Regions from separate parts of the Bacillus paranthracis genome, predicted to be linked through region 1. Evidence: riboswitches for the same ligand, from Rfam matches in the RefSeq annotation. Region 1 holds a riboswitch; the other holds the start of a gene.
What was found. A riboswitch is a leader RNA that binds a small molecule or an ion and turns the genes downstream of it on or off. The one in region 1 is predicted to bind S-adenosylmethionine.
Positions count from the first base shown of each region.

Region 2: another riboswitch for S-adenosylmethionine. It lies ahead of NLJ82_RS02170 (cyclase family protein); the one in region 1 lies ahead of NLJ82_RS01150 (peptide ABC transporter substrate-binding protein).

Region 1 is NZ_CP101135.1:191,636-208,547, forward strand. Features, by position in the region: gene NLJ82_RS01095 (ABC transporter permease) at 55-972, shown strand; gene NLJ82_RS01100 (ABC transporter permease) at 990-1,994, shown strand; gene NLJ82_RS01105 (ABC transporter ATP-binding protein) at 1,951-2,961, shown strand; gene NLJ82_RS01110 (ABC transporter ATP-binding protein) at 2,958-3,731, shown strand; gene NLJ82_RS01115 (peptide ABC transporter substrate-binding protein) at 3,745-5,334, shown strand; gene NLJ82_RS01120 (YusW family protein) at 5,364-5,831, opposite strand; gene NLJ82_RS01125 (helix-turn-helix transcriptional regulator) at 6,005-6,904, shown strand; gene NLJ82_RS01130 (hypothetical protein) at 6,921-7,112, shown strand; gene NLJ82_RS01135 (TetR/AcrR family transcriptional regulator) at 7,178-7,759, shown strand; gene NLJ82_RS01140 (YhgE/Pip domain-containing protein) at 7,818-8,960, shown strand; gene NLJ82_RS01145 (peptide ABC transporter substrate-binding protein) at 9,005-10,645, opposite strand; gene NLJ82_RS01150 (peptide ABC transporter substrate-binding protein) at 11,033-12,673, opposite strand; SAM riboswitch class I at 12,806-12,912, opposite strand; gene pgoN (glyoxal/methylglyoxal reductase) at 13,064-13,897, opposite strand; gene proC (pyrroline-5-carboxylate reductase) at 13,899-14,702, opposite strand; gene pnuC (nicotinamide riboside transporter PnuC) at 14,890-15,540, shown strand; gene NLJ82_RS01170 (GRP family sugar transporter) at 15,608-16,459, opposite strand; gene modB (molybdate ABC transporter permease subunit) at 16,761-16,912, opposite strand, start outside.
Region 2 is NZ_CP101135.1:414,039-430,950, forward strand. Features, by position in the region: gene NLJ82_RS02155 (YwrJ family protein) at 1-657, shown strand, start outside; gene NLJ82_RS02160 (hypothetical protein) at 895-2,160, shown strand; gene NLJ82_RS02165 (hypothetical protein) at 2,586-2,966, shown strand; gene NLJ82_RS02170 (cyclase family protein) at 2,994-3,626, opposite strand; SAM riboswitch class I at 3,713-3,825, opposite strand; gene NLJ82_RS02175 (PRK06851 family protein) at 3,975-5,084, shown strand; gene NLJ82_RS02180 (nucleotidyltransferase domain-containing protein) at 5,206-5,988, shown strand; gene NLJ82_RS02185 (MFS transporter) at 6,002-7,303, opposite strand; gene NLJ82_RS02190 (FAD-dependent oxidoreductase) at 7,443-8,969, opposite strand; gene desB (Delta(10) desaturase DesB) at 9,551-10,636, shown strand; gene NLJ82_RS02200 (glycosyltransferase family 2 protein) at 10,689-14,243, opposite strand; gene NLJ82_RS02205 (HEAT repeat domain-containing protein) at 14,230-15,270, opposite strand; gene NLJ82_RS02210 (response regulator) at 15,267-16,151, opposite strand; gene NLJ82_RS02215 (amino acid ABC transporter permease) at 16,352-16,912, opposite strand, start outside.

The DNA.
Region 1 (16,912 bases):
GGAAAAAGCACGTTCATAAAACTAAGTAAATATATGTGTTTAGGGGGTATTGGAGTGTATGTAATTAAAAAATTATCGGTTATGGTGTTCACACTATGGGTTATTACGACGGTGACATTTCTAATTATGCATATTATTCCGGGGGATCCATTTTCATCAGATGCAAAGATCTTTCCGGAGGAAGTTGTGCAAAATATGAGAGCGAAGTATCACCTTGATGAACCGTTATGGAATCAATATGTTGCTTATTTAGACGGCGTAGTTCATTTTGATTTTGGTGAATCTGTTCAATCAACCGGGCAAGGTGTATCAGAAATCATAACAACTGGCTTTGGTCCATCAGCAATTATTGGTTTACAAGCACTTATTATTTCATTGCTAGTCGGAATTGCTGCAGGTACATTTGCTGCTCTCTATCATGGGAAAGTAATTGATTATGGTGTAAGTTTACTTGCCATCCTCGGTATTTCTATTCCGAGTTTTATTTTAGCACCACTATTTATACAAGTATTCGCTATTCAATTCGAGCTCTTACCAGTAGCCTCTTGGGGTACATTTGAACATACGGTATTGCCATCCTTTGCATTAGCGTTAGGACCAATCGCAGTGATTACAAGGTTTGTTCGCTCTAATATGATCGAAGTACTGCAGAGTGATTATATTAAGTTAGCGAGAGCGAAAGGTATACCGATTAAGAAAATTATTATAAGACATGCTCTTCGAAATGCAATTGTTCCGGTACTTACATTTGTTGGGCCGTTAATGGCTGGGTTGTTAACGGGGACTTTTATTATTGAAAAAATCTTTGCAATTCCTGGTCTCGGAAAATATTTTGTAGATAGTATTTTTAACCGAGATTATCCAGTCATTATGGGGACAACGATTTTCTATAGTGCATTATTAATTTTTTGTATTTTCATTACAGACATTATTCATCGTATTGTTGATCCGCGTATTCGTTCTATTACGTAAGGAGGGAGGATATTTAAATGGGTGCTTATGAAATTAATAAACAGTTATTGACAAATGAAGAGAAAAAAGAATTAACGAGAAATAAAGATCAGCAAGCAATTAGCAGAAAAAAAGAAGTGTTTCGTAAGTTTGTATCGAATCCAATCGCAGTTCTAGGAACGGTGACATTGTTACTCATTATTATTTTTTCTCTTATCGGTGAAAGTTTAACCACTTTTACTGCGAGTGAACAAGTAAAAGAGGCGACAAATCTACCTCCTAGTAGTGAGCATTGGTTTGGAACAGATGATTTAGGTAGAGATATTTGGGCGCGTACTTGGGCTGGTGGGAAAATTTCGTTAGTAGTTGGATTAGTAGCAGCTGTTCTTGATATAGGACTTGGTGTACTAATTGGAGGATTTAGTGGATATGTGAGAGGGCGTAATCGCCTTGGAACGTTAATAGATGAGTGGATTGTACGAGGGATTGAAATATTATACGGTATCCCATATTTATTAATTGTAATTTTATTGCTAATCATTATGAAACCAGGACTTTTTACAATTATTATCGCCCTTGCATTAACAGGTTGGATTGGTATGGCACGTCTCGTTAGGGCGCAAGTCTTATCTTTAAAGCAAAGAGAATTTGTTATTGCAGCGGAACGATTAGGCACATCTCATATGAAGATTATATATGGACATATCATTCCGAACTTAACAGGTATTATTATCGTAAATTTATCATTTACAATTCCAGCGGCTATTTTTTCAGAATCATTTTTAAGCTTCATCGGACTGGGAGTACAATCACCGGCGGCAAGCTGGGGGACAATGACGAATGATGCGCTTGGGACATTATTAAGTGGGGAATGGTGGCAACTTTTCTTCCCATCACTGATGATTGCGCTTATTATGTTCGCATTTAATGCAATTGGTGATGGTTTGCAAGATGCAATTGATCCAAAAATCGTAAAACGGAATCGAAAGGAGAAAAAACATGGGACAGCTTTTATCTTTAGAAAACGTAACGTTAGCCGTTGAAAAAGAGAATAGTAAGCAAGAAATTGTGAAACATGTTTCCTTTTCTATTAACGAAGGTGAAATTGTTGCACTTGTAGGAGAGAGTGGTTCAGGGAAAAGTGTTACAGCACAATCCATTATCGGGCTAAATCAAGAGTCTATTCGCATCGATGATGGAAGTATCTCTTTCCAATCTCAAAGCTTAACGAATTTACAAGAATCAGAATGGAATCAAATTCGTGGGAAAGATATTTCATTTATCTTTCAAGACCCACTTTCATCTTTAAATCCGACGATGAAGGTGGGAAGGCAAATTACAGAGGTGATTTTGCAGCACGAAAAGAAATCGAAAAAAGAGGCAAAAGAAATTGCAATTAACTTATTAAATGATTTAGGCATACATGAAGCAGAGAAACGCTTTGAACAGTACCCACATCAATTAAGCGGAGGTATGAGACAACGTATTTGTTTAGCAATTGCATTTGCCTGCCACCCAAAACTCGTTATTGCAGATGAACCTACAACGGCATTAGATGTAACAATTCAGAAACAAATTATGGGGTTATTAAAAGAGCGGAAAGAAAAACAAAACACAAGTATTTTATTAATTACACATGACTTGGCACTTGTACGTGAAGTAGCTGACCGAGTAGTTGTCATGTATGGAGGACGTGTTGTTGAAAAAGGAACAATACAGGAAGTAATAGGTTCTCCTAAACATCCATATACGAAAAGCTTATTACAGGCAATTCCGAATATGGATGATTCTGAAAAGGTACTTAGGGCAATTGAGGGAACAACACCATCAATTGAAACATTAAATAGCTTTGGGTGCCCATTTGTCAATCGTTGTCCAGTAGCAATAAAAGAATGTATTCATCGTTTCCCAGAGAGAACAACATATTCTGGAGAGCATAGTTCACATTGCTGGCAGCATGTTTTAGAGCATGATAGAGCGAAATCAAAAGAGAAGGTGAATGCCTCGTGAAGACAGACTTAATTACTGTAAAGCAAGTAACGAAAAAGTATGGAAGTAAAAATAAAGAAATCGCAGCGTTAAAAGACATATCGCTTGCGATCCCGAAAGGCACAACGCTTGGCATTATTGGAGAAAGTGGTTCAGGAAAAACAACACTTGGTAAGCTCATAGCTGGGATTGAGAGCCCAACGTCTGGTGAAATTGAATATAACAATCAAGTCGTTCACAAGCTGAAGGCAGCTCATAAACGTGATTTCTTACAGAAAGTACAGTTTATTTTTCAAGATTCAACAGCTGCATTAAATCCGCGCTGGAAAGTACGCGATAGCGTAACGGAAGGTTATATTTCATTCGGTTTAGGTGATAAAGGATTAAAGGATAAAGTAGCAGGTGATGCGCTAGAACGTGTGGGATTAGATAGACGATATATCGATCGCTATCCGCACGAATTTAGCGGAGGGCAACGTCAACGTATTGCTATTGCAAGAGCTTTATTATGTGAGCCAGAAGTATTGATTCTTGATGAACCAATTTCAGCGTTAGATGTTTCACTTCAAATTCAAGTTGTACATCTGTTGCAAAAAATTCAAAAGGAACAAGGCTATACATATTTATTTATCGCGCATGATTTGCCAATGGTTCACTATTTATGTGAAAAAGTGGCTGTCTTATATAAAGGAGAACTTGTTGAATTTGGAAATACGGATGAAGTATTCCGTAATCCACAACATTCTTATACAAAAACATTATTAGCATCTACACCAAAAATTTCAGGTTAAAGGGGAATGGAAGATGAAGAAGTTTTTATTATTTGTCATTATGACCGTATTAGCAATTACTTCTGTCGCTTGCGGTAAGAAAGATACTTCAAAAGCAAGTGCTAGTAAAGGAGACCGTTTTGTAACGAATCTCGGTAGTGATCCTTACACGTTAGATTCAGCGATTTCAACAGATAATAACTCTAATTATGTAATTGAGCACTTATTTGCAACTTTGTATAGACAGACAACGGATGGGAAGTTTGAAAAGGATTTAGTAGAGAAAGAGGAAGCTGGGGCAGATGGAAAAGAGTATACATTCTATTTGAAAAAAGGATTGAAATGGTCTGATGGTTCTCCATTAACAGCAAAAGATTTTGAATTTGCTTGGAAGAGAATATTAAATCCTAAAACGGGTTCTATGAATGCAACTGAACTCTATTTCATTAAAGGTGGAGAAGCATTTAATACGGGGAAAGGTGCAGAAGATGCAGTAGGAATTCAAGCAGTAGATGATGTAACTTTAAAGCTACAATTTGAACATCCGGTAACATCTATTAAGCGAACATTAGCCCAGTCGTTATATATTCCACTTAATAAAAAATCTATTGACGAAAAAGGTAAACTAAAAGTAGATCCAAAAGAATTAATTACAAATGGTCCTTTCACATTGAAAGAATGGAAGCATAATCAAGCGATTATTTTAGAAAAAAATAAAGAATTCCATGATAAAAAAGTAGCATCAAAAGAAATCGAATTCCGTATTATTCCTGAAGGTAAAACAGCGTATCAATTATATAAATCTGGAGAATTAGATTTATTATCTAACATACCAACGGATTTAGTTGAAAAAGAACAAAACAATAAAGAGTTTAAAAAAATGCAAGACTACTCAACTCATATTTACTCATTTAATTCAGAGAAACCACCATTTACAAATGCTAAAATTCGTAAAGCCTTTGCATTAGCTGTAGATCGTAAGTTTATCGTAGAGAAAATATTAAAGAATAATGCAAAAGAAGCATATGGATTTGTTCCAGAAGGAGCAAAAACAGAAGGTGGTCGTGACTTCCGTAAAGAGAAGGGTGATTATTTTAAATATGATCCTGCGGTAGCTAAGAATCTATTAGAAGAAGGAATGAAGGAAGAAGGATGGACTACACTTCCAGAAGTAACGGTGAAATATTCAGATAAGAAAAAAATAGCTGAAACACTTCAAGAAATGTTTAAGAAAAATCTTGGTGTAGACGTAAAGATAGAAGGTAAAGAGTGGAAAAGTTATATTGATATGTACAAACAAAGTGACTTCCAAATCGCATATATGGGATGGGGAGGATCTACATTAGATCCAGCTGCTCAATTAGAAATTTATGCAGGTGATGGACCAAATAACTATGCGAAATGGTTTAATAAAGACTTTGATAATTTAATTAATCAAGCAAAATTAGAACAAGATGAAAATAAACGCTTTGACTTATTACATCAAGCAGAAGATATTATGTTTACAGAATATCCTTTAATCCCACTTGTATTCCCAACAGACTCTTATTTACAAAAGTCATCTGTATCTGGATTAGAATACTACGTAGGATCTCAACCAAGTTTACGATATGCTAAGAAATAAAATAAAGAAGTAGGCAACTGCCTACTTCTTTATTTTATTTCTCTTTTATATTCTTTTTTCGTTCCATCAGAGAAGACAACTTCTAAATCAAATTTTTGATAGTCTTTATCAAGTTTGAACACGTTCACTACTTGATCGATTACTTCTTGGTCAGCAGTATCTTTATCAAATTTTAATTCTTGTAGAAGTGGGCTTAATTTTGTGATAGCCTCGTCTCCTGTTAATTTTACATCTGCTTTATGATCTTCAATTTTTGCTTCCATTTTCTTATCAGCTGCTACATTTTTATAGTCTGCTTCGTAGTCTTTCTTTGTATCTTGGTAGTCTGCCTTTAAATCGAATTCATTGAAGTTTAGTTTTAAATCTGCAGGAGCCTCGTTTTTTGCTTCTTCAGTCGTCTTTTTATTAGAAGTTGTATCTTCTTTTGCAGGAGCTTTACATCCTGTTAATGCAGGTACTAGCATAAGAGCTAATAAAACTGATAGTAGAGTTCTCATTATAAATTCCTCCTTATGTAAATTCGTTCTATACAAGTTTTTCCCAAAAACATGTAATTATGTATGTGTTGAAAATAAATTATTATTCTGTAGTCATAAGGGCTAATCCGCAATTTAAATCAAAAACGATTTGTATGTATATGGTAAATTGAAGTTGTGAGGGAGGGACTAAAATGCATGAAGAGTATAAAGAGATAATAAAAAAATCAATTGAATATATAGAGAATCACTTACATGAGGAGCTTACAACAGAAAGAGTGGCATCTTACAGTGCAGTATCGATGTACCATTTTCATCGTATCTTTCAAAGATATGTTGGGATGAGTGTAACGGATTATATTCGAAAGAGAAGGTTAACTCATGCTGCGCAGACTTTAGTATCGACTGAAAGAGCAGTTATTGATATTGCAATGCAATATGGTTTTTCCTCACAAGAGGCATTTACGAGAGCTTTTAAAAGAATGTTTCAATTGCCACCAAAGAAATATCGAAAGTACTTCCAGTCATTTTATATAGAAAGAGAGGGTGTTTCAATGCAAAAAGGTATACCGAAAGGATGGATCTTAAGTGGAAGTCATCCTGCTGAATATGAGATGGGTTTAGATTATGAAGTTGTCCATCAAGGGAAAGTATCTGCATACATAAAAGCAAAAGAGAATGTTACGCACGGAGGATTTTCAACATTAATGCAAATGTTCAGAGCAGATAAATATGTAGGGAAGAGATTACGTTTTACAGCATTTGTTAAGAGTGAAAATGTAAGAGATTGGGCAGGATTGTGGATGCGAGTAGATGGAAAAGAGACAGAACCGCTTGCTATGGATAATATGCAAAATCGTCCCATTAAAAATACGAATAATTGGCAATCGTACTCAGTTGTATTAGATATAAAAGAAGGAGCGCTTGGTATTGCATTTGGTGTTTTATTATCAGGAGAAGGTTATGTGTGGCTAGATAGTATTCGATTTGATGAAGTAGATGAAAAAATTCCTACAACAGATTTGGCAGAGAACTTTTATGAAACACTCTTAGAAGAACCAGTGAATCTACAATTTGAAGAATTAGAAAAATAAAAAAAGGAGAAAAGATATGCTCAAATATGTAAAACTAATAAGTATTAGTTTAGTAATATCGTCTTGTATTATGGGAATTAATTATTTAGTTAGCTATCTTTGGTCAGGGCATATACCTTCTTTGACGTGGAGAACATATTTGATGTTTGTGTTTATATTTATGATGAGTTTTGGTTCCGTGCAAAAAGAAGGGAGAAAGGATTATTGACAATTATTAGAAAAGTTATATAATCTAAATGTAAGTGATCACTTGCATGAGGAAGAGAGGGTTTTATGGCGCGTTCAAAGACAGCAGAAAAAATTATTCAAGCAGCGATTGAATTAGTGAAAGAAAAAGGATATACAGCAGCGACAACGAAAGAAATTGCAATGCGTGCTGGTGTTAATGAAGTAACGATATTCCGCAATTTTAAAAGTAAGAAGGGTGTTATTGAAGCTGCGGTTGCTGAATTTTCATATGTACCGCATTTAAAGCAGTTTTTACAAACAGAAATTGTGTGGGAATTAGAAACGGATTTAAAGAACTTAGCAAGGCATTATCATAATTTTTTAGATGGGGTAAAAGATATTATTGCTATTGGTATACGTGAGGCTGGAGAATTTCCTGAATTAGACGGGGAAATTGCTAAAATACCACAAGGACTAAAAGAAGAATTAAGTATCTATTTTGCAAAAATGCAGGAAAAAGGAAACATTATTGATACAAATATTGAAGCGCAAGTAATGAACTTTATCTGGATTAATTTTGGATATTTCTTATCTAAATTACGTTTTGCCGATCGCCTGACAGAAGTTGATGATGAGAAATTTATTGAAAATAATATTGTTTTATATGCTAGGGCATTAAGACCCTAGTATTTATTTAAAATAAAATGCAAGCATGTACTTGCTTGCTGAGTGGGAGAGCGGGAAGATGGATATATTAAAACAGTTTTTGAAAAGACCAGGTACGTATGTAGGAATGATCGTAGCGCTATCATTCCAACTTATTTTCTTTTGCGTGTGGTTAACGGCATATGATGGAGTGAATGAACGAGCAGATCAAATGCGTATTGCTATTGTGAATGAGGATGCAAATATAGGGAGTAAAATAGCAGAAGGCTTACAGAGAAATTTACCATTTCAAGTGAGGGCAGAACATTCTGTGGAAAAAGCAAACAAAGAAATGAATGACCATGTGTACAATATGATTATTGAAATTCCTGCTTCTTTTTCAAAAGATATAAATGAAACAGGAAAATCAAATTTAAACTTCCACATTAATCAAGCGAATGCCATGATGGCAAAGCAAATGATGGAAGGAGCTGCAAAACAAATTCGAGATAATGTAAATAAAGAGGTAGCAAGTTATAAGAAACAAGTGATTGTCGGAAAGCTACAAGCTGTAGGACATGAGAATGTAGAAGTGATAAAAGGGTTAACTGAAGATTCAATTGGTTTTACAGTTCATAAAGTAAATGATGCAAAAGGATTTTCAGTGAATATGGTACCGCTAATGATCGTATTAGCTTCATTTGTAGGAGCAATGATAATGAGTATGGAATTATCAAAAGTTGCAAAAGAAGTAAAGGGCAGTTGGAGTAATTTCTTATCAAGACAAATTATAAACGGTACAGTATCGATTTTACTTGCATGTATTACAATTGGTTTGATGAAAGGCTTCCAAATTGAGATGCACGAAACGGTATGGAGTATATGGGTGTTTCAAGCAATAGTCTTCTTCGCATTTCTTTCATTAACACAAATGTTTCTAACTGTGTTTGGAAACGCAGGTATGATTTTTAATATTATCTCACTATCGTTACAACTTGTAAGTTCCGGTGTAATTGTCCCACATGAGATGCTTTCTAAAACATATCAAACAATCGGCGGATTATTTCCTGCAACATATGCAGCGAATGGCTATTATACAATAATATTTGGAGGAGTTAGTTTAGAGAGAAATATTATTTCATTATTAGTTATTGTATTGGTTACACAATCAGTAGCAGTGATGACTTTAGCCATAAAAGGAATGGTAAAGGGAAGAAGAAGCTCTGTAGTTAAAGAAGCATAAAATAAAAAGGTATCCTCGGTGGGATACCTTTTTATTAGCACTTATTATTTTGCAACTTCTGTCCACTTGTAGTTAAACTCACCACCGAAGTCAGTTGTTACAAGTCCTTTAATGAAAGAGCGTTGTAAGTAAGAACGACCTTGTTGGTATAAAGGAGCGACAGCACCGTCTTGTAATAGAATTTTTTCAGCTTGCTTCATTGCTTCCCAGCGAGCTTTTTCATCACCAGCTAAATCTGTTTTTACTTTATGAATTAGCTCATCGTACTCTTTGTTAGAGTATTTATCGAAGTTGTAAGCACTATCTGTTGTAAATAAATCTAAGAATGTAATTGGATCAGCGAAGTCAGGGCCCCAGCCATCAATACCGATTTCATAGTCACCACTTAACAGTAGTTTTAACTGTTGTTTACGTGGTTGTGGTTTTAAATTTACTGTTAATCCATCTAAGTTCTTTTCTAGTTCACCTTTTAAATATTCACCAGTCTTTTTAGCTAAAGCATTATCACTTGTTAAGAGTTCAATTGTTACTTTGTCAGTACCCAGTTCTTGCTTCGCTTTTTTCCAGTTTTCTTTCGCTGTTTTCACATCATCTTTCACTAGATTTCCATTTTCTTTACGGAAGTCGTTGCCATCAGGACTTTTTGCAAATTTCGCAGGAACCATTCCTTCAGCTGCAACAGCGCCGTTATTTAAAATTGTTTCTACGTATGCTTTCTTATTCATTGCTCCGTTAATAGCAAGGCGTGCATGTTGATTTTTTAATGTTTCATTTTTTTGATTGAGTCGTAAAAATTGAATGCCAACTTCAGCGCGTTCTTTGAAGTTTGGATCGCCCTTATATTTATCAACAAACTCCGCAGTTAAAGCAACGCGATCAATTTGTCCTGAATCATATAAATTAACTTCTGTAGACTTATCTTTAACGACATTGAAGTTGATTTCTTCTAATTTCACCGTTTTAGCATCCCAATAGTTAGGGTTCTTCTTCAGTTGGAAGCTTTGCTCGTGTTTCCAGTTATCTAATGTGAAGGCACCGTTGTAAATTAAATGATTTGTTTCTAAACCGTATTTATCGCCTTGAGACTTTAAGTACTCTTCATTAATTGGTAAGAATGTTGAGAATGTCGTTAAACTTAAGAAGTAGGGAACAGGACGATCTAGTTGTACTTCTAATGTTTTGTCATCAATAGCTTTGACCCCTAGTTGATCAATCGGCAATTGTTTTTGGTTTATTTGTTTCGCATTCTTTATATCGAAGAATAAGAATGCATATTCAGCTGCTGTATCAGGGTTTACGGCACGTTGCCAAGCGAAGACAAAGTCTTTTGCTGTAACAGGAGTACCGTTTGACCATTTTGAATCACGCAGATGGAATGTATATTTCGTTTTATCGGGACTAACGTCAACCGACTCAGCGACACCAGGAATCGGTTTATTATCTTCTCCCATTGCATATAACCCTTCAAAAACATTACGCATTACGTTCATGGATTCCCCATCCGTTGCTTTTGCAACATCCATTGTTGGAATTTCTGAAGCAAATGATAAGTTAATTGCTTGTTTATCAGGTGCTTTATCATTTGCTTTCGCTCCGCTTGCGTTATCTTTATTTCCCCCGCAAGCAGTTAGTAATAGACTTGCCCCTAAAACAGATGCAACAACAGGTACAACTTTTTTCTTCATTGTTCGTTCCTCCCTAAATGTGTTGTTTCGTAACGTCATAATGTCCATGTTTTGAAGTGTATCTATAGAAGAAGAGAAAACCTATTATAAATATGTACATGTAGGTAATCAGGTGTTCTATATGTATATACATGTTGAACTATAATTTATCATTATATGCTTCGACGTAGTAGACGTTATATTATGATGGTGAAATATTTCGTTTCTTTGATTATTTAGAATATTAACACTGGAGAGAACTATATGTCAATAATAAAAATTTGAGCATTAATTTTTTAAAATAATATATTAAAAAAGCGGATTTCCTCTTATTGAGAATCCGCTTTTAATACATTTTTTTAATAAAATAATTACTGTAGATAGAAAAATATCGATTCAGCTTGCCTTTTATTTTTCAATTTGTGCCCATTTGAAGTTTAATTGGCCTGCAAAGTCTACTTGCACAATTCCTTTCACATAAGAACGTTCTAAATAAGATTCGCCTTTTTGGTAAAGGGGAGCGATAACAGAGTCTTTAAATAATATTTTCTCAGATGCTAGTAATGCTTCCCAGCGAGCTTTTTCATCACCAGCTAAAGTCGTTTTCACTTTTTCAATTGTTTCATCGAACTCCTTATTAGAGTAATGATCCAAGTTGTAAGGGTTATTCGTTGTAAACAATTCAAGGAATGTAATTGGATCAGCAAAGTCAGGGCTCCAGCCATCAATACCGATTTCATAGTCACCTTTTAATAAAAGTGAAACTTGTTGTTTACGTGGTTGTGGTTTCACATTTACTGTTAATCCATCTAAATTCTTTTCTAGTTGTCCTTTTAAGAACTCACCTGTTTTCTTATCAAGGTCAGCATCACTCGTTAATAATTCTAATGTAATCTTTTCAGAACCAAGCTCTTGTTTTGCCTTTTTCCATAACTCTTGTGCAGATTTTGTATCAACTTTAGTTAAATCTCCATTTATAGTACGGAAGTCCTTTCCATCAGGCCCTTTTGCAAAGTTTTTTGGAACGAGACCAAAGGTTGGTGTAGAGCCATCATTTAATAACGTATTTACAAAGGATTTTCGATCAATTGTTTGATCAATTGCTTGGCGTGCAGAAACGTTTTGCAGTACTTTGTTTTGTTGATTCATACGTAAAAATTGTACGCCTACGTTCGGGCGTTCTTTAAAGTTTGCATCCTTTTTATATTTATCAACGAAATCAGATGTTAATTTTATACGGTCTAATTGTTTTGATTCGAATAAGTTTACTTCTGTTGATTTTTCTTTTACAACGTTAAAATTGATTTCTTCTAGTTTGACAGTATCTTTATCCCAATAGGTAGGGTTTTTCTTGAATTTAAAGCTTTGTTCATGCTTCCAATCGCTTAGTGTAAAAGCGCCGTTGTACAAGATTGTGTTGTCTTCTAAAGCGTACTTATCACCTTGTTTTTTAAAGAATTCCTCGTTAATTGGTAGAAATGTTGGGAACGCTGTTAAGCTAATAAAATAAGGAACAGGACGCTCTAATTCTACCTCAAACGTATGGTCATCAACTGCTTTTACACCAAGTTGGTCGGCTGGAAGTTCTTTGTTGTTAATTTTTGTTGCATTTTTAATATCAAAGAATAGAAATGCATATTCAGAGGCTGTTGCTGGATCGACAGCTCTTTGCCAAGCGAAGACAAAATCTTTCGCTGTAACAGGAGTACCGTTTGACCATTTTGAATCTCGCAGGTGGAATGTGTATTTCGTTTTATCGCCACTTACTTCATGAGATTTTGCAACACCAGGGACAGGTTTATTACCTTCACCAAGGTTATACAAACCTTCAAATACGTTTCTCATTACTTGACCAGAATCAGTATCTGTAGCACGAGCTGTATCCATTGTTCGTATTTCAGTAGGTGAAGATAAGTTTAAAACCTGTTTACTAGGTGCCTCGTCTTTTGCATTTGCTCCGCTTGCTTCGTTTTTATAACTACCGCAACCAGTTAATAAAATACTTACTCCTACAACTGATGCAATACCGGGTACAAACTTCTTTTTCATTTGGTTTTCCTCCTAAATAATTAAGTTTGGATGATGATGAGGGAAATGAAAAATAAAAAATCCCTCTTTTCGTATTGAGAAAGAGGGATTTTTACGTACAAGTTATGCACCCGTATATAAACGAAGTCCCTCATTCTATCTTTCAAGCTATAAAGCTTGCAGGAAGTGGCACAGTATTCAAAAATGAACCTGCTGCCGAGGTTTCAAAGGGCCAGTCCCTCCACCTCTCTTGATACAATGAGTAAACGAATAAACTTTATTAATTTTTGTGTTTCTTTGATAATTCAAAATCTTACACCTTGGATGATGAAGTGTCAACTGAATGAAATATAGTTTAAATTTTCAGTTTTCTTTAACGAAAAACCACTGCATATGGCAGTGGTTTTTCTACTAGAAGTTAAAGTTATCTGGATCTGGACCAACGCGACGATCTTCATTTAAAGCTTGAATTGCTTTCATATCATCAGCACTTAATTCAAAGTCGAAGATGTTTGCATTTTCAATAATACGATGTTCTTTAATTGATTTAGGAATTGTTACAACTTCGTTTTGTAAATCCCAGCGTAAAATAATTTGCGCAGTTGATTTATTATATTTTGTCGCAATTTCTTGCAACGTTGGATTATCTAGTAGTTGTCCTTGCATTAACGGTGACCAAGCTTCAAGCTGGATATTATGTTCTTTACAGAAAGCGTGCAACTCTTCTTGTGCTAGACGTGGGTGGTATTCCACTTGATTGACCATTGGCTTAATTTCAGCAATTTCAAATACGTCTTGTAAGTGGTGAATATGGAAATTACTCACGCCAATTGCACGAACACGGCCGTCTTTATAAAGTTTTTCTAACGCTTTCCATGATTCAGTATATTTCCCTTTTACAGGCCAATGTACTAAATATAAATCTAAATACTCTAGTCCTAATTTTTCTAATGTAGTTTCAAATGCTTGAAGTGTTGTTTCATACCCTTGATCGCTATTCCATACTTTTGATGTAATAAATAATTCTTCACGTGCAACACCTGATTCACGGATTGCTTGGCCAACGCCTTCTTCGTTTTGATAGATTGCTGCAGTATCAATGCTGCGGTAACCATTTTTAATTGCTGATTTTACAGATTCAATTACTTCTGAACCATCTTCTACTTTAAAAACACCTAAACCGAACCAAGGCATTTTTACACCGTTATGTAATGTTGTATAGTCTTTTAAACTTGTTAAATTCATATTATTTCCCCCTAGCTTTTTTGTTTGTTGCTTCTACTGCTTTTTGAATTGCCTCTGAAAAATTATATTCATATAAAGCTTTGAGACCTTCAGCTGTGGAACCACCTGGCGTTGTTACTTGTTCACGGAGGTTAGCTGGATCTTGTGTTTGTTCAAGCATAGAAGCAGAGCCAGAAATCATTTGAATGACAAGGTGTTTTGCGGTTGCTTCATCGACTCCATAACTTTTTGTTGCTTCAATTAAACTTTCAGCAAAGTAATAAAGGAAGGCTGGTGCACTTCCAGTAACTGCAGTAAGTTGATGAACTTCTTCCTCGGTACAAAGTTGCGAAGTACCAATGCCCCCTAAAAGCAATTGCAGGGTTTCTTGATCAGTCTCGTTTACGAATTGTCCCATCGTGTATAAGGAGATAGACTTACCAATTTCAGCAGCTGTATTTGGCATAATCCAAGCAACAGGCGTTCCTTTAGGAAGTCTTTCTTCTAAATAAGATGGGCCGATGCCGGCAGCTACCGTTACGACAAGTTGATTCGATAGTAACGGAGATAACTCTGCTAATAATTCTTCATGTGCAGAAGGCGGCATTGCTAAAACAATCGTATCAACAGACGTAACATGTTGCTTCCAATCTGTTGTAGTAGACACATTATATCGCGCTCGTAATTGATCTAGCTTTTCTACGTTACTTCGGTTAGAAACGATAATCTCTTCGATGTATTCTTTGCTTGTTTTAAGTAATCCGGAAAATATAGCTTCTGCCATACGACCAGCACCAATAAATAGAATTCGATGTTTAGTTAGCATATCCTCTATTCCTTTCTAGTGGAGATATGTTATAAAAAACGATACCATTTTTAAGAGAATTTTGTAAAAAGAAAAGGCTTATTGTAGATGGAATAGATAATGAAAAGTAGGAAATTAATGGTGAAAGGGAGAGTGATTCCTTATACTGGTGATAGGGAATTTATTACACATCTGGGGAGAGATGATTATGATTAGAAGTCCGCTCTTTTTACTCATTACTAGTATTATTTGTGTATTGGTTGGATTGTATATTCAATCGAGCTATATTGAAATCTTTGCATCGGTCATGGGAATTATTAATGTTTGGCTATTAGCAAGAGAAAAAGTATCCAACTTTTTATTCGGTATGATTACCGTTGCGGTATTTCTGTATATTTTTATTACACAAGGTTTATATGCAATGGCAGTATTGGCAGGTTTTCAATTTATATTTAATGTATATGGTTGGTATCATTGGATTGCACGTAGTGGGGAGGAAGAGGTAAAAGCAACAGTTCGTTTAGATTTGCAAGGTTGGATTTTTTATATAATCTTTATTTTAGTTGCATGGATTGGTTGGGGGTATTATCAAGTCCATTACTTAGAATCAGCAAGTCCATATTTAGACGCTTTAAATGCTGTACTAGGATTAATAGCTCAATTTATGCTAAGTCGAAAAATCCTAGAAAACTGGCATTTATGGATTTTATATAATGTAGTTAGTATTTCAATTTATATCTCCACTGGGTTATATATTATGCTAATATTAGCTGTTATTAATCTCTTTATATGTGTAGCGGGTTTGCTAGAGTGGAAGGATAATTATAAGGGACAAAAACAGACAAATAATTATATCTAGAAAATAATTAGAATTAAAAAACCCCTGAAGCATATGTGCCTCAGGGGTTTACTAATAGATTATAAGTTTATGCTTTTGTCATACCAAGTAATACAGCGCCGCCGATAATTAAAACACTACCTAGTGCAATAAAGATCAATTGACGTTTCGTTTTCTTTTCGCCTAAGAAGACAATCGCACCAAATGTTGAGATAACGATTCCAGTTTGAGATAGTGGGAAGCTTGTTGCTACTCCGACACGTGGTAATGAAAGAAGTAAGAATAAGTTTCCAGTTCCCCATAGTAAACCAGATAAAGCGTTACGGATTGCATATTTGTTAAATGGTTTATGTTTAGATGTCAGTACAACCGCACCAACAAACATACCAACTGCTTGTGGTAAAATAGCAGACCAACCATCGATGTTATACCAACGAATAATAATTACATATACAAGATAGCCAAAAGTAGAAACAATTAAAGTAAGAAGTCCCTTTTTCAATTGTCCTGGTGGCTGAGCATTTTCTTTATCATCTAATGATGTGAATACAACACCAACTACGATTAATAGGATTGCAATCGTTCCCAGAATGATCGTTGTAGTAGTAGTCCACTCACGGAAAGCGATAACCCCAAAGATAGAAGTTGCAACAAGTTGCATACCAGTAGAAATTGTTACGGTAGTTGAAACGCCTAGTTTTTCAACTGTTTTTAATTGGTTTACTTGTCCTAAAGCCCAGAATAAACCTGAAATAAAACCAACAATCAAGATTGTCATTGTTAAAGCTGGTTGAGTAAATACATACATAATTGTTGCGAAGAATAGAGCACCGATTGTCATACCTACCGTTTGGCTATATGCACCACCGCCCATTTTTACGCTTACTAATAAGATGTTTCCCCATGCAATTGCAGGAAGAAGCGCTAATAAAATGTCCATTACAAGACTCCCTTCGTTTTGCTATACCAATATAATTACATATCGTTCTAACGATCGGTAATGCCCCACTACTAGAGTAGAAGATTACCGATCGCTAAAACAGGATGAAGAATTCACGATATAAATGCGTTTTCATTTCTTCATTTTTTCAAACACCTCCATATAATAACAGGAAATTGCCTATTTTAGAAAGTAAATTCAAATAGAATGTATATTTAAATAAAATTTAAAATTCAGTTATTTCCCAGTGGTATATTTTTATTTCCTAAGAAATAAAAAAGCAGCTTCAAAAAGAGCTGCCTTAAGAGTTAGTAATTCTTTTATTAATAAGCTGAATACATAGCAAAAATAGGAGGGACATACTAATAGTGATAACTACTAGTGTCCAGGCGAGCTGCATATTACTTGCATCAATCGCCATGTAAATGGCAGTTGGGATAGTTTGTGTTTTAC
Region 2 (16,912 bases), 220 kb from region 1:
AACAAAAGTATTGGAGAAAATATATATGTTAAATTAATTGGTGAAAAAAGGTTTAAAGGTGTATTAATAGACGTAGGAAATGATATCGTTGTTCTTTACAATGGACAAGACTACGTATATATATCTTTATACCATGTACAATATTATAAATTTTTACGACCACATGATGAAGAAATCTTAAAACCAGATGTGGATTCTGTAATTAAGAGAGAGTCACCTTCAATTTCTTTGAGGAAAGTATTAAGTACTTCCAAAGGGATTTTTACGGAAATTTATGTAGCAGGAAATGCTCCAATACATGGGTATGTTACAAGTGTAATGAACGATTATATTGTTTTTTATAGTCCAGTTTATAAAACTGTATATATATCTTTAAAACACTTGAAATGGTTAATTCCGTATAAAGAAAATCAAGTGCCTTACGCCCTCAATAAAAATGAACTCCCCGTGAATCCCTTAAATATTACGTTAGCTCGAACGTTTGAAGAACAACTTATTAAAATGTCTGGAAAAATTATGGTGTTCGATTTAGGTGAGGAATATAATAAAATCGGAAAGATGGCGAAGATTGATGAAGGGCATATTGAAATATTAAAAGCGCGTGATGCGAAAATGTATGTAAATATTCAACATGTAAAATCTGTCCATTGTCCGTAAGTTAATTGAAAGGGCTGGCTTTTTCTTTTATATGCAGAAGAAAAGGTCGAGCCTATTTGTTTAGCTTGATCTGAATATGAGGGGAAAAATGAATTGAATATAAATATGTTAGTATGACTGTTGAAGAGGAAATTTTGTACTAAATTATAAAGAATATGTACGAGCTATCTTTTGATGTATTCAATTTATTTTTTTGAGGGAGAACTGCTTAACTAATATATTAAAGGGGTTTTGTTGGTGGAGCAGTTTCCAAATTCGTTATCGATTACATTACTTGGTAGTGCTGGTGGAGCAGCAAAAGCAGTTTTAGCGATTTTAAATCAAGCGATAGTAAATGAAAAAGACCCGATTTATGAAGTGATAAAGAATGTTACATTTTATTTGGTTGATATAAAACAAAAAGATAGGACGTATTATGACGAGTTGTTTCCAAATTTGGAAGATCAATTGTTTTTATCCGAAATAGATCTCCAAGATGTAGTGACATTTAAAAAACATTTAAAAGAAAGTAGTACGAGCGTTGTGATTGATGTTTCAGGGGCAGATACGATCAGAGTATTAAGCTGTTGTAATGAACTTGGAATTTGTTATATTAATTCAGCTTTGGAAAATGAGGCAGTAGATCAGGACGATAGTTTAATCGGCTTTCAACTTACGGAAAGATATACGCGGTTTGAGAAGGAAAAAGAGAAATTTACAAATACAAAAGCAATTATAGGCTCAGGTATGAACCCAGGTGTTGTTCAATGGATGGTTGTTGAACTTATGAAGGAACGTCCAAATGAAAAGCCAAAAGCATGCTATATAGTAGAACATGATACGTCATTTTTGAATGATACAGCACTTATAAAGCCTCATACACTGTATGCTTCATGGGCAGTAGAGCGATTTCTAGATGAAGCGATATGGAGTTATCCGATGTATATGAGTCATCATCGTCCTCTTTACTTTTATGAAGATGTATATGCTTCAGAGTATAAAGTAAAGTTGGGAGAGAAAGAATTTTATGGTTGTTTGATGCCGCATGAGGAAGTTTTAATTTTAGGGAAAAACTTTAACATGGAAGTAGGGTTTCTTTACCGAATTAACGAGTATACAACAAATATAATTAGACAGAACTTAGATAAGGTAGAAGATCTATGGAATTGGAATCGTAAAGTATTTAATCCAGCCGAAGAAGAGATTGCGGGCGAGGATCTAGTCGGTGTATTACTCGTTTATGAAAATAGCGAGACTTATATGTATAACGTGATGAATAGTAGTCAAGTTTTTCATAAATATAAAACGAATGCGACATACTTCCAAGTAGGATGTGGCATTTATGCTGGCTTGTGTAGTTTACTGTTCGATAACTTTAAACAAGGTGCCTATTATGTAGAGGAATTATTATTAAATACAGAAAGTAAGTACGGAGAATATTTGAATTTATATATGAATGATTTTGTAGTTGGTGGAAATGACTTTACGGATGGATTGCTACATGATCGAGTAAGGTGGATATAAATTGTGATGAAAAGGAAGGGGAAATCTCCTTCCTTTTCTCGTTATAAGGTTACAGATTGCTCTGAAAGTAATTTCCTTATCATTTAATGAGATAATATGTAGAGTTTTTGTATTGATCATGAGGAGTAGCAAGGAAGTATTGCGATTCAAAGTAGCGGAGAGCTAGGAATGAAGGTGGAGATTTTTTTACCGATAGCATAATGCGCTAGAAGAAAATATTTTTCAGAAAAGTGTTCTTGTTGCGTAAATATAAACATTTTATAAAATGTTTCGAGAAGGGTTTTTTTTATAAAATACTTCGTTTATAATGGAGGAAAATATCGACATGAGATTTGTTATTCATGTAACGGTTCGGTAGTGTTAGAAAAAGAAGGGGTGCACGCGCATCCTTTTTTCTATGCAGATATTATGAAAGAGGTGGTATGATGGAATTAACATTAAATTCGACTGTATGCTTACACGCGATTCAATTTCGAAAAGAGCAAAAGAATTATATTGTAAAAGATACAATTACAGGAGAAAAATATGAAATGCCGCCACTTTGGATTGATGCATTGGCAATGATGCGTGACGGTTTTTTATTAGGGGAAATTGAGGAGAAATTAAAAGAAGAGTATCCGGAAGAAGAAATAAATATGTTAGCATTTACGAGGCAACTGTTAGAGCTAGAGCTTGTCGGAATGGTTGATGGGGAAGAAATAGTTTGTACAAAGAAGAAAGAGAAAGATTATTTAGCTTGGTTACGTCCTCGCGTTGAGCAATTCTTTCTTAGTTTAAATAAAAGAAATAGAAGCAAAGGTCAATGACGATCTTTGCTTTTTTGTATAGTTTGTTTAAAAAATTACAGCGAATGCTCTTGCGAAAGCACCGTCGCTATTTTTAATTTTTAAAGGTGCCGCTGAGAAAAAGAAACGTTTCGCATTAATGGCATCTAAGTTTGTTAAGTTTTCGATTAAATAAATATTATTCCCAAGTAGTATGTGATGAATTGGCGATGTTTCTGTCGTTACCTCGTCAGGAGAAATGAAATCTAAACCGACAGATTTTACTTTTAATTGAACTAATTCTTCAGCTAATTCTTCGGAAAGATAAAAGGCTTCTTGTTCATACGCTTCTGTATTCCATTTATTAGATAGGTTGGAATGGAAAATGACAATATCATCTTCTTTTATGTCAGCATTGTGTAATACTTCTTTAGGTAGTTTTCGTTCTTGTACATGAGTTACGTCGATAAGAACAGCTTCACCTACAAATTGGTCTAGGGGCAATTGATCAATAGTCGTTGCGCCTGAAATGAAATGAGCAGGAGCATCACAATGTGTACCAACATGAACGACAGAATGAAAATCTGTAACTTGATAACCTGTTTCTTCAACGCTTGTAATGGCTTCTAAATTGATTTTTGGTGTTCCAGGAAATTGAGACATATTGTTTTCAAATGTTTGGGATAGGTCAATTACTTTCACTTTAAATACCTCCAAGTATATATTTTGAAATATAAAAAACTCACCTTTCATAATCAAGAAAGATGAGTTTTGCACACAATAGTTACGTTTTATCTTTCAAAATGCAATGCATTTTGCAGGAATTAGCACCTATTCAGTTTGTATAAACTGAGGTTGCTGGGCTTCAAAGGGCCGGTCCCTCTGCCTCTCTTGATAAAGGTATATTCAATTTAAAGTTCTGAATCTTCGTGATAATGAAATTGTAATTCATTTCCTTTTTCTGTGCAACACAAAATAGGTATTCACCCAAATAAAGTTGCTCGCATATTGTAGTTTATGTAAATAGAATGCTGCGAAGGAGTGAGTGCAGTGACAGGGAATGTATTGAATTATTATGCTGGTGGAAATACAGCTAGAGGATTTCATAATTTATATGAAGAGAATTTAAAAGGACTAAACAGATTATTTATTTTAAAGGGTGGACCTGGAACGGGAAAATCTTCTTTAATTAAGGCAATAGGTCGTGAATGGGTTGAAAAGGGATATGATATTGAATTTTTACATTGTTCTTCTGATAATAAATCGGTTGATGGTGTCATCATCCCGAAGTTAAAAGTAGGAATTGTTGATGGAACATCACCGCATGTTATTGAGCCAAAAATGCCAGGAGTTGTCGAGGAGTATATTAATTTAGGAATTGCTTGGGATTCAGATAAGTTAAGAAAGCAGAAAGTGGAAATTGAACGATTTGTTTCAGAAGCAAGCAAAGCTTTTCAAGCTGCTTACGCTCGTTTTAACGAGGCATTAGTTATACATGATGAGTGGGAGAAAATATATATTAGTAATATTGATTTTAATAAAGCGAACGAACTAACCGAGCAGCTCATTCAGAAATTATTTACAGATAAAGTTGGGAAACAATCGCTTGTGAAACATCGGTTTTTAGGAGCAGCTACACCGAAAGGAGCAGTTGATTTTGTTCCTAATTTAACAGAAGGATTACCACATCGTTATTTTATAAAAGGACGCCCAGGTTCTGGGAAATCAACAATGCTCAAAAAATTAGCTAAGGCAGCAGAAGAAAAAGGATTTGAAGTTGAAGTATATCATTGTGGGTTTGATCCAAATAGCCTTGATATGGTGATCGTAAGAGAATTAGGGTTTGCGATTTTCGATAGCACCGCACCACATGAATATTTTCCGAGCCGCGAAGGTGATGAAATTATAGATATGTATGCCCTTATTGTAACACCAGGGACGGATGAGAAGTATGCGGAGGAAATTCGTGACGTCTCTATTCAATATAAAGCAAAAATGAACGAGGCGATGTCTTTTTTAGCGAAAGCGAAATCAGTTCGTGATAAATTAGAACGAATTTATATTGCTGCTATGGACTTTTCAAAAGTAGATGCATACAAAGAGGAGATTCAAAAAGAGTTTGAACGAATTGCGGTTAGTGTAACTGAAAAGAACAAGTAAAAAATAACGAATTTTGACAGGCTGTCGGAAATTTTCTGACAGCTATTTTAGTATGTAGTAAACTTAGTAATATATTTGTCGAATTTCCAAGGAAATAATCAAAAAATGGAGAGGGTATGAAATGAGAGAGAAAATTAAGTTGGAGTTAGAACGAATTGAGAAAGAAAATGATGTGAAAATTTTATTCGCTGTGGAGTCAGGGAGTCGTGCATGGGGATTTCCATCAAAAGATAGTGATTATGATGTTAGATTCGTTTATATGCACCCGGTAGAATGGTATTTATCCATTCATGATAAACGAGATGTAATTGAGTATCCGATTAGTGATGATTTAGATATAAGCGGATGGGATATTAAAAAAGCGTTACAACTATTTGCAAAGTCAAACCCAGCTTTACTCGAATGGATTCGATCACCCATTTTTTATTCGAAAAACTCTAATTTTCCAGAACAGCTTCAGCAAATGAGTGAAAAGAACTTCGATCCGAAAGCGACGATATATCATTACTTACATATGGCTTCAAAAAATTATCGTGAATTTTTGCAAGATGAGAATGTAAAATTAAAAAAGTACTTTTATGTATTGCGTCCTATTTTGGCTTGTAAGTGGCTAGAGGAGAAAACAACTTTGCCTCCTGTAGAATTCGATCGATTAATTACAGAATTATCATTGGAGCGTAGCGTATTAGATGAAATTGAACAGTTGTTAATAAAGAAAAAGGCAGGTACTGAATTAGATGTTGGATTAAAAATTGATGTGTTGAATCAATTTTTGGAAGAACAAATTCATTACTATCAGCAATATGTAAAAGGAATTGAAAAGGGATCAGGGATCGATATTGAGAGTTTAAATACATTGTTTCGAGATATGTTGTTTGCGGTATACGAAAAAGAGCACAAGTAAGTTTGTGCTCTTTTTATTTTGTAGGAATAAAGAAAACAGATATAGCTGCAAGAAGACCTGCAAATGAGAATAAGTAAAAATTCCATACTAAGTCATATTGCATTGTCATAATAATACCGACAAGAATAGGACCAGTAATTGCGCCAACTCGGCCAAGTCCAAGTCCCCAGCCTAAGGAAGTAGCTCGGATATGGGATGGGAAGTATTGTGTCACATATGCATTTAATATTTGAGTAATACCGACCGATCCAATTCCAGCAAGACCAATTAAAAGATAAATGATTGTAACAGATGGTTTAATTGTTAATAGTCCAATACATACAGCTGCCATAAGATAGGAAATGCTAATAACAATTTTGGCTCCTATACGATCTGCGATTGCTCCAGCAAATAATGCACCGATAGCGGCGGTAATATTTAGCATAAGTAGAAATGATAAACTAGATCCAAGAGGATATCCTGCCTGTCGCATCATCTGAGGTAACCAAGTATTTAAACCGTATATTAAAAACATCCCCATTATATAAGTGATCCAAAAAAGCAGCGTTGCTTTTATGTATTCTTTTGAGAATAAAGTAAGAAATCCATTTTTCTTTCGTATATTAGATGGGGGTTGATGAGTTTTCTCTTTTGCATGGAATTCAATTTGAAAACGATTAAGAATTTTATCCACTTCTTCTTGGCGGTTACGTGATAACAAAAATTGAATGGATTCAGGTAAATAACGAATAATGAAAGGAATGAGGAGTAGTGGAATCATTCCGATGCCAAACATAATTCTCCATCCGAAGTCTTCTAACATAAACATGGACAAAATAGCGCCTAACACGATACCTAAAGGATAGCCAGTAAACATAAGAGCATAAATAAAAGATTGTCGCTTTTTGGGTGAATATTCAACAGTAAGTGCGGAAGCTGTTGGAATGACACCGCCTAGTCCAATTCCTCCGATAAATCGCCATAGTCCAAATAATTCAGGAGAAGGAGCAAGTGCAGCTAGGCCCATTGTGATAGAAAAAAGTGCTAAACAGCATATAAGCGTCCATTTTCGTCCAATTAGATCTGTAATAGTTCCAACTAGAATAGCGCCAATAAACATACCAAACAAAGCATAGCTTGCAATTGTACCAGCATGAGCTGGTGATAGTGCCCAGCTGTTGTCTTCCAGTAGCTTAGGCAGAACGGCCCCGTAAATACCTAAATCATAGCCGTCAGCTAGAATGGCTAGCCAACAAATAAAAACAACAAGTTTTGTAATAGAGTTTAAAAAGATAGTTTTTGTAGATTCTAGATGAGGTGGAGCTGAAGGTTGCATAATGTTCACCCCTTTTGATTTGTAGATGAATATATTATTTCATTTGATGTTAATATTTCCCTTCTTATGTCGGAATTTATATGAAAAAGTTTTATAGTAAATAAAGAAGTTCAACAGTCATTCTGTTGAACTTCTTTATTTACTCATTATCAACTCGTTTTAACGGTTGATCTGCCGGACCTTCAATAACACCTCCTTCAATTGAAAAACGGGAACCGTGGCAAGGGCAGTCCCAAGTACAATCACCATTATTCCATTCAACTTCGCAGCCGAGATGTGTACAAGTTGTATCGACAATATGTAATTTTCCATCTTTGTCCTTATAAGCACCTGCTCGTTTCCCGTTAACATGTACGACAGATCCTTCACCAACTTCGAGATCTTCTGGCTTACGTAATGCAGTTTCAATCTTTCCTTCAATTAAATGTTTCGCAACATCAATGTTTTGGGAGAAGAACGTTTTTATATCTGGATTTGCATGAAAGCGTGAAGGTGCATATAGTTCTTTATATGGACTGTCTACTTTTAGAATGGAATCCTTCAGTAAATGAGCGGCAGCAGTTCCAGTTGTCATCCCCCATTTACGATATCCAGTTGCAACAAATATATTTGGATTGCTCTCGTTAATATGTCCGATATAAGGGACCTTATCTAGCGTGATTAAATCTTGTGCTGACCATCTATAAGGAACCTCATCTACCCCAAACGTTGCTTCTGCAAAAGAATACAGTGCTTCATAATGAAGCATCGTGTTTATTCCTTGGCCTGTTTTATGACTTTCTCCGCCAATTAAAATTAATTTTTCCCCATTGCTTGTTGTGTAGCGTAAGGAGCGCTTTGGGTCATCAATACTTAAATACATGCCACCTGGATAATCTGTTTTTGTTTTAATAGCAAGAGCATAAGAGCGTTCTGCGTACATTCGTGTAAAGAAAAAGCTATTCGCATCATAAAAAGGAAAGTGTGAACAAGAGACAACATATTCACAAGTAATGCGATGTCCGCCCTTTGTAATGACTTGTGGAGAATCTCCTTTTTCTACATCCATGGCAGTCGTTTGTTCATAAACTTTTCCACCCATCTCCACAAACTTTTCTAAAAGCGTTTTCAAATAAAGAAGGGGATGAAACTGGGCTTGATTTTTCATGACAAGTGCAGATTGTACTGGAATTGGAATCGATAGAGATTGAACATAGTCACAAGGTATATTTAATTTTTGATAAGCTTCATATTCTTTCGATAAATTTCTTAATCCCTTATCAGTAGTTGTATATAAATATGAATCTTCATTTGAGAAATTACAGTCGATTTTATATGTTTGCAAAGTTTCATTAATAAATTGTAGAGCATGATTATTTGATTCATAGAAAAGCCCGGCCTTTTCCATACCGAAATGGTTTATTAATTCATCATAAATAAGATCATGTTGCGCTGTTATCTTCGCTGTTGTATGTCCAGTCGTCCCGTTTAAAATAAGACCAGAATCAATTAATACAACATCGATGCCTTCTTTTGCAAGTAAATAGGCAGTAGTAATACCTGTAATACCAGCACCTATAATAGCGACTTTTGTCTTTATATTTTCAGATAAAGGGGGAAAAGCAGGGAGTTGAGTAGATTCAATCCAATAAGATGATGGGAATTGTGGAAATGTATCGCTTGTCATTAAGGAAACCTCCTGATTTAGAACAATTTTCCTTTTAATATTTCCATATGAGATGAAATTCATGTGTGCTGTTTTAGAGGAAGGCTATTTTTATTTAAAAGAAAGATAAAATTATTTCAATATAATTATTAGGTCTTGTTGGTATGAAGAGGTAGAAGTTGTGTAAAGCTTAAATTTAAGTGAGTGTATTTGTTGTTTACACAGAGAGTTCTTGAATAAGATAGAGTCTATAGCATGTTAAGGTACGTATCTGTATAATAGATGAAACCTTATAAAATATGTGTTTTTTCTTTATTGAAATAAAGTATAATTATAAAAATATAACCAACTTTTATTACTAGATCATAAAAGTTATTGACAATGTAGAAATTCTATTGATATGATTCATCATGTGGAAAGGTTGATAGAGAGTAAAAAGATAAATGTTTTTCATTGATAATAAAAGCGAAAAATAAGTGACGATAGAGTGAGTATATTTTCCTTATACTAGATGCTTTTTAATCACCTAGTAAAATCAATCTGGAAGCAAGAATTGATATATGTAAGTTGCGCAAGGCGCGGCATAAGAAAGGGGCAAAAGGATGAAGGAGCTTCATACGTTTGGGTGGTATGCAGCACGTGTATCACCACATTTGCCGAAAAAAGCATTTAAACCAGTTCCTACTCGTTTATTTGGCGGACTGGCTTATTTACTTGTGGCATTGGCGGGGTTAATATCGATTGGTGTATTTGAATTGAATGTGTGGGCTAATCTAGGAATTGCGATCGTTCTTGGATTATGTTTTGCTTCACTTGGGTTTTTAGGGCATGAAATTTTACATGGAACTGTTGTAAGAAAGGCATGGCTTCGTGATTTCTTAGGAGCGATTGCATTTATGCCATTATCAACAGGTCCTAAACTTTGGCGAAAGTGGCATAATGCAACACATCACGTTCATACACAACATGAAGAGAATGATCCAGATGCATGGCCTACACTTGAGAAGCTTAAAAAGAGTAAGTTTTTGAGCTGGGTATATCGCATGCCTCTTCATGTACGTTCATTCTTTAGTTTTCTGTCACTAACAATTCAATTTACCTTGCATTCGACTCGAATGTTCTTTCATTTTATAAAAGAGTTTAAGTCATCCAATCAAAAATCTGTATGGCTTCAACTTCTTTTGCCTTGGACTGTTTGGATTAGTTTATTGTTTATTATGGGACCTGGAAAATGGTTATTTGCATATGTGATTCCATTGTTAATTGCTAACTTTATTGTAATGGCATATATCGCAACAAATCACCGCTTAAATCCAATTGTTCCAGTAAATGATCCGTTAGCAAACTGTTTATCAGTAACAGTGCCGCGTTGGGTAGACGTTTTACATTTCAATTTCTCATATCATACAGAACATCATTTGTTCCCTGCTATGAGCTCTAAATACTACCCGTTAGTAAAAGAGAAAATTAAAGAAATGTGGCCGGAACGCTATCATGAGATGCCGATGACAAAAGCTTTGGCAGCGCTATGGAATACACCACGTGTGTATTATCAAGGAAGTGAATTAGTGGATCCGCATAGAGAGCATTTCTATGGTTCTTTAGGAAATGGGCTAGATCCTCATAATATTTCATATCGTGAGGAACATATAGAGGAAGAAGAGAGTATTAAAAAAGTAAATCAGTAAATATATATACATTTTCAAAAAAGCAAGCTACTGAAAAGTAGCTTGCTTTTTGTTATTTTGTAGCTTGATATACTTTTTGCATGTAGTAGTAACTTTTCTTGAGTCGTGATGTATATTCGACAACATCACCCCATTTTGAATAGTTATACATAGCGTATTCTCCATCTTGTGCAGTTGTAATGTTTTCAGCTCCAATTTGAACTGTAAAGCCAATTGCGTTAATAATTTGTTTCGTAGTTAAACCATCTATTTCTTCATTTGCATAAATATCACCAATAAATTCTTTTATATTTGGTGCCTTCGCATTTAATAACATCCAAGGAATCCGAATCTCAATTGTCTCTTTTTTCGGAGTAGAAAAATCTGAAAGTGAGTTGTAATCAGCACTATCTGGATTACTATTTCCCATAGTTAATGCTCCGACATTAAATTTTTCAAATGGCAATTGTTCCTGAGTCAGTGGTAATGTAATTGGCAAACTTAATGCTGTATAAATAGGGGAGAATTGTCCGCTATTTTTTTCTGGTTTTGTATAAGGAACTAGATTTCGTTGGAAACCAAATTCATAAGAGAATACATCATAATAAGAATCAACAAGTACTTGATTAGATTGTCCGCCGTGCAAATCAATTTTAAAATCAGCGCCTTCTTTCATAGAAAGGCCGTTAAATTCTTTATTTCCTTGTTCAGGTAATATGTTTACTCCAATTGTAATAGGTTCCTCTTCAAGAGGTCTAGCTTTTGGACGATCAATGGATAAGTATAAATAGGACTCATCGTGTGTTACGAAAGTCGTGTAACCATTCTTATCCCCAATTTTTGTTTTTGTTTTCCAATCACTCGTATCACCATCGACATTAATAGTATGGGATTCAAATGATAGCAAACCGAAATGTTGTTCAGGAACTTGTACGTTGTTCCAATGTGGTCGTTCTTCCGTATTATCATATTTAGTTGTATTCCAAGAGAATTTAAACCATTCATCTTGCCAAATGAATACAATACCGCCGGCCAATTTCGCCTGAATAATATCTTCGAAGAGCTCTGCATTACGTTTCCCTTGTTCATCTTCATTCATATGCCCTTGGTCTTTTCCATGTATATTTTTATGAGAAATACCTCGGGATCCTGGGATACCAAATTCCGAAATAACAACAGGCATTTCATGTGAATCATGCAAGTCTTTTAAATAAGCAGCGTAACTATTGGATTGCCCTCGATGGTCTTTGAAATTTGCTTTATCTGGATCGAAATTTAAGAAGTCAGGGTAATAAGGATACACGTGATAAGAGGCAAACGCCCCGCTTGGGTAATTCTTATTAGCAAAGATATGATTTGGATTTATAGATACAGCATCTTCACCGATGAACGGTTCAGCAGGGTGATCTAGTAAATCTGTTGTAACCCAGTTGGAAAAAGCGATAGGCTGAGCGGTCTCATATTTGCTAATAGAATATTGAGCGATATAATTCATTCCTTCAGCTAGCCAAATTTCAAATGGACTAGCGTTCTTTGCTTCGAAATATTTACCCTTAAATGAAGTTTTATCAGCATGTTTTTTATTTGTTTCGATGACCATGTCAGGATCCCACTCAATCCCGAGAATCCAACCAGCTAAATATTGTGACACATCATAATTATATTCACCGTAAGCATGTCCTTTTTCAGCAGCGATTGTTGTATTACCATGAATTACATCGGCTGTTCTTTCAATATTTTTAAAGAGTTCATTTTTGGATTTGTAAGCATCTTTTGTTTCTAACAGTTGTTCTTCTTCAACCCATACACCATGGAACAAATATAAAGGTTGTTTTGCTTGTTGGTTAAATTCAAATAAAGCTTCGTAAAAAGCAGGAGGGTGAATGGTATAAATACGAATCGTATTTGCACCCATTTCGCTAATTTGTTTCAACCATTTTTTATATTCTGCTTTTGTAATTGCAGCATCACCTGGAAATGCCCCTGGTTTTGCCATACCTAGGTTCACACCTTTAATTGTCCAATCTTCCCATTTGCCCCCTGTATAATGTTGAAGGTTTTGCTTATTTCGCTCTGCTTTAAAACCATATGAAATATTATCTGCAGGGTTTTTTAGGAATGTTGGTTGCAATCGGTGTTTTGTTGCATCTATACCGAAAATAACAGCTAAAATAATTAGGATGAAGGCGATTCTTCGCAGCCACCAAAAACGCTCTGAGGATTGATTTTCAAGCGATTTACGCTTCATCTTCCCCCAACCTTTAATTCGGAAAAGACTTTGAAACAGTCCTAAAAATCGGTACCAAACAGTCAGTGGACGATACCAAAATGATTCAGTTAACGACCAGAGAAGTAAGAGTGTGAAATCTTTAATACTATTTTGCTTTTTCATACTCCATTCTTCTAATAAAACAACTCCTACGGATAGGAATGATCCGTATAGTACGGTAGCAGCTAACAGTAAAAATACATATTCTGTGAAAATTTCATCGAATAGTAAATGATACAGTAGTAGTAAATAGCCAAGTATTTCAATAATAGGACCGAGCCATTCTAGTAATAAATAAAAAGGCATTGCAATCATACCGAAAGCTTTATATTTTGGACGGAATAAAATATCTTTATGGCGCCATAAAGTTTCACCTAAACCACGGTGCCAACGACTCCGTTGTTTGCGGAAGGTTGTTAAATCATCGGGAGCCTGTGTCCAGCAAATTGCGTTTGGGTTATAAATGATTTTCTTTTCTTCTCCATCCTGTAAAGCTTTTTTATGAAGGTGAACGACAAGCTCCATATCTTCTCCGACAGTTTTTCGCTGATAACCTCCAACACGAATAACTTCTCCTTTATCGAAAATACCAAATGCACCAGAAATGATAGGAAGAATATTATACTTGCTCCATGCTAAGCGACCAAATAAGAATCCACGCAAATACTCGATAATTTGCATGAGCGCAAGAGGTTGTTTTGGAAGACGATTTTCAATCATTTGTCCATTTTGTATGTAAGAACCGTTCACAATTCGAACACTCCCGCCAGTTACCATAACTTTTTCTGGAGATTCATAAATTGGTTTCATAGCTTTCATAAGTGCATCACGTTCTAAGAGAGAATCAGCATCTAATGAACAAACGTACGGATAGTTGGAAATATTGATACCTGCATTTAATGCATCTGCTTTGCCGCCGTTTTCTTTATCGACAACGATAATTTGTTTATTAACAGATGAGCGATATATTTTTCGAATAGTCTCTGTTTCCAATTGTAATCTAACCACGTTCTGAATTTCGTATAGTTGGAAATGATCTTTTAATTGTTCTAACGTATCATCGCTTGATCCATCGTTTACGACGATTACCTCAAACTCAGGGTATTCTAAAGTTAAAAGTGATTGGACACTTGATACGATAGTGACTCCTTCGTTATAGGCAGGAACAATAATAGAGACAGGTCGAGTAATACCAGACTGTAAATAATGAAGTAATTCCCTATTTTCATCACGTTCTCTTTTTTTTCTTAAGGTGAATGCAGAAATCAGAAATATAGCTGTATAGAATAAGATAGCAACACCCATGTATAGTAAGAAGAGCCATTGTGAAATTTTTAAAAATATATCAAGATAATGCATATGTTGTCACATCCTTTCGTGCTAGAGCCTCTAATGCACTTTCACGTGCGAAACGATCAGGGTGATGTAATGCAATTTCAATATACTTTTCTTGCCAGTTTGAATAATATTGAATTGCATGTTGGACTTCACGACGTATCCACCAAGATTGATGCCCTGCTTGTTCTAGTAAATAAGGGAAGTATCCTTCATCTTTAAAGGGGGTTATTACACGAATAAGCATGAGGTGAATTTGCCAACTGTCCTTTTTAAATAACTGTTCAATGTGCTCTTTTGTTTCTGTTTTAGGCATTAACTTTGAAATAGCATGTAACGAGTGAATAATAATTTCCTCATCTTCATTCATTAAGTTTTGAATGAGGAAAAGATAACAGCTATTTTCTTCACGTGTACCGATTGCATTTAAAATTTCATATTGAAATTGTTTAGGTAATGTATGGAAAAACTCAACCCAAACAGAAAAATTTTCAGTTTGAGAAATACTTAAAGCGATCATAGTGATGGGAATAGAGTCATGGACTCTTGTAGCAAGTAAAATTGCTTGCCTTGTGTTTAATGTACTTAATGTAGTAAATGCTTGATGCTGGATAGATCCAGATGTTTGAGTGCATATATCTTTTACCTCATTTTCAAACTCTTTTATTTTGAAGAAAGAAATAATATCTAATATATTTTGTTTTTCTATATGAGTGCCGTGAACTAATTTTTCTTTATAATGGGGAAACAAATAGACTTGTAATAAATGATGAATGCGCTGTTTTTCATCAATCCCGGATACGAGCTGTGTAGCTTTAATGCAGAGAGATTCTAGTGCGTGAATATCTGCTGTATGTTCAATTTTGAAATCATGGCATTTATTATGCATGATAAATTCATATAGAGATTTTCTATTTTCTTCTTTCCATTTATTATTTTTTCTTTTGAAATTTCTACTACGTAATTTTAGTGAAATTAAATATATATACGCTATAAGAATAGCAACTATTAAAAAGATAACTATGGATTGTACAATTGTAACTATAATCAATAGCCTTCATTCCTTCCTTCTAATAAGTGCGCCAAACGAACCTTAAATTCTAAAGGTGAAAACGGCTTTTCAATAAAATCATCAGCACCGGCTTTAAATGCTTCCTCCAGGTGGTGGGCTGTTGATTTAGTAGAGGTCATAAAAATTCGGAAATGTCGACTAGGCAACAATCTCTTTAATCGATTAATAAGTTCTAAACCATCCATTTGTGGCATCATCCAATCCACAATTAGTATGAAGAATGGAAACTGTTCATAGATTTTTTCTGTGAAAAAGTGCTTTCCACTAGTGAAATGATATACGTTTAGTAAAGTTGTGTATTCAGTTTTTATAAATTTTGTTAATAAGTCGTCAGCGGTTACTACTAATAGTGGAGGGGTTTGGCGAGATACTGACATATATTTTTGTAATCTCTTCTGGATTGTTTCAAAAGGTAATTTTGTATGTAACACCTCTTGTACTCCGTGATGCACAATTTGTTCATCATCTACGTTCTCATAAAAATAAATGATAGGCTGTTGTATGAAATAAGAAGGGATAGTTTCTTTATATACAACAACACAATCAGCATTATTTATGTTGTCGAAAATTTGAATGGAGGCATTTTGAAGTACCTCAGGGATAGTACCAATTATATAAATTTTAAGTAATTGATCATCCTGTTTAAAGGAAAGCATCATTTCTGTGATATGCTCGACTACATCGTAGACAGAGCTAGAATCTTTTAACGTTGTAGATAATTGTTGTAAATCCTTTTGTAATTGATAGAATCCTAATGTTTCAGCCAGGCTAATTAAGTTGTTTATGTAGCTTGTAAGTTGCTGAAGGTTATAAATTTGATATTTTTGTTTCAGCCAATCTTTATAAATTAAATCCAGCATAGTGACCTCCTTATACTATTTAAGACGTCTAGATGTGTATATCCATCTTTACTATATTATGGATAATTTTATGATGTGTAAAGAGGGAGACTGTAGAAATATAATGAATTTCTTATACATAGAAAAATATTATTGGAGTAAAAAGTATGGAGAAGAAATAAAAACAGGTTAAGGAAATGGTCCTTAACCTGTTAGTTTGTTCAAAGAGAAATTTCTTTTGTTTTCTTTTTTGCAGTTTGTATAGAGTTTGTTTCTTTTCGCTGTAATCGTTTTTCTAAAAGATTAACAAGGTAAGTGAATAGGAGAACGAGCACGAGATAATATAAACCAACGATTATATATGTATCTAGTTGTTGGAAGTTCCCTGCAGCGATTGATAAACCTGACCCCCATAATTCGGACAATCCTACGTAAGCAACAAGTGAAGAATCTTTTAATCCAATAATAAATTGATTTCCTAAAGGAGGAATAGATTGACGAAATGCTTGCGGTAATACAATACGGCGCATCGCTAAAGGATATGGCATACCTAGAGAGCGAGCTGCTTCCATTTGTCCACGATCGACAGATTGGATAGAGCCTCGGAAAATTTCAGTAATATATGCACCGTTGTGGATTGCTAAAGCAATGGCTCCTGCCCAAAAAGGAGTAAAAACAACAACGGATGTAATCCCAAAATAGAGAATGGCGATTTGAACAATTAAAGGTGTACCACGAATAATGGCGATGTATACGTGAGCGATACTATTTAAAACTTTATT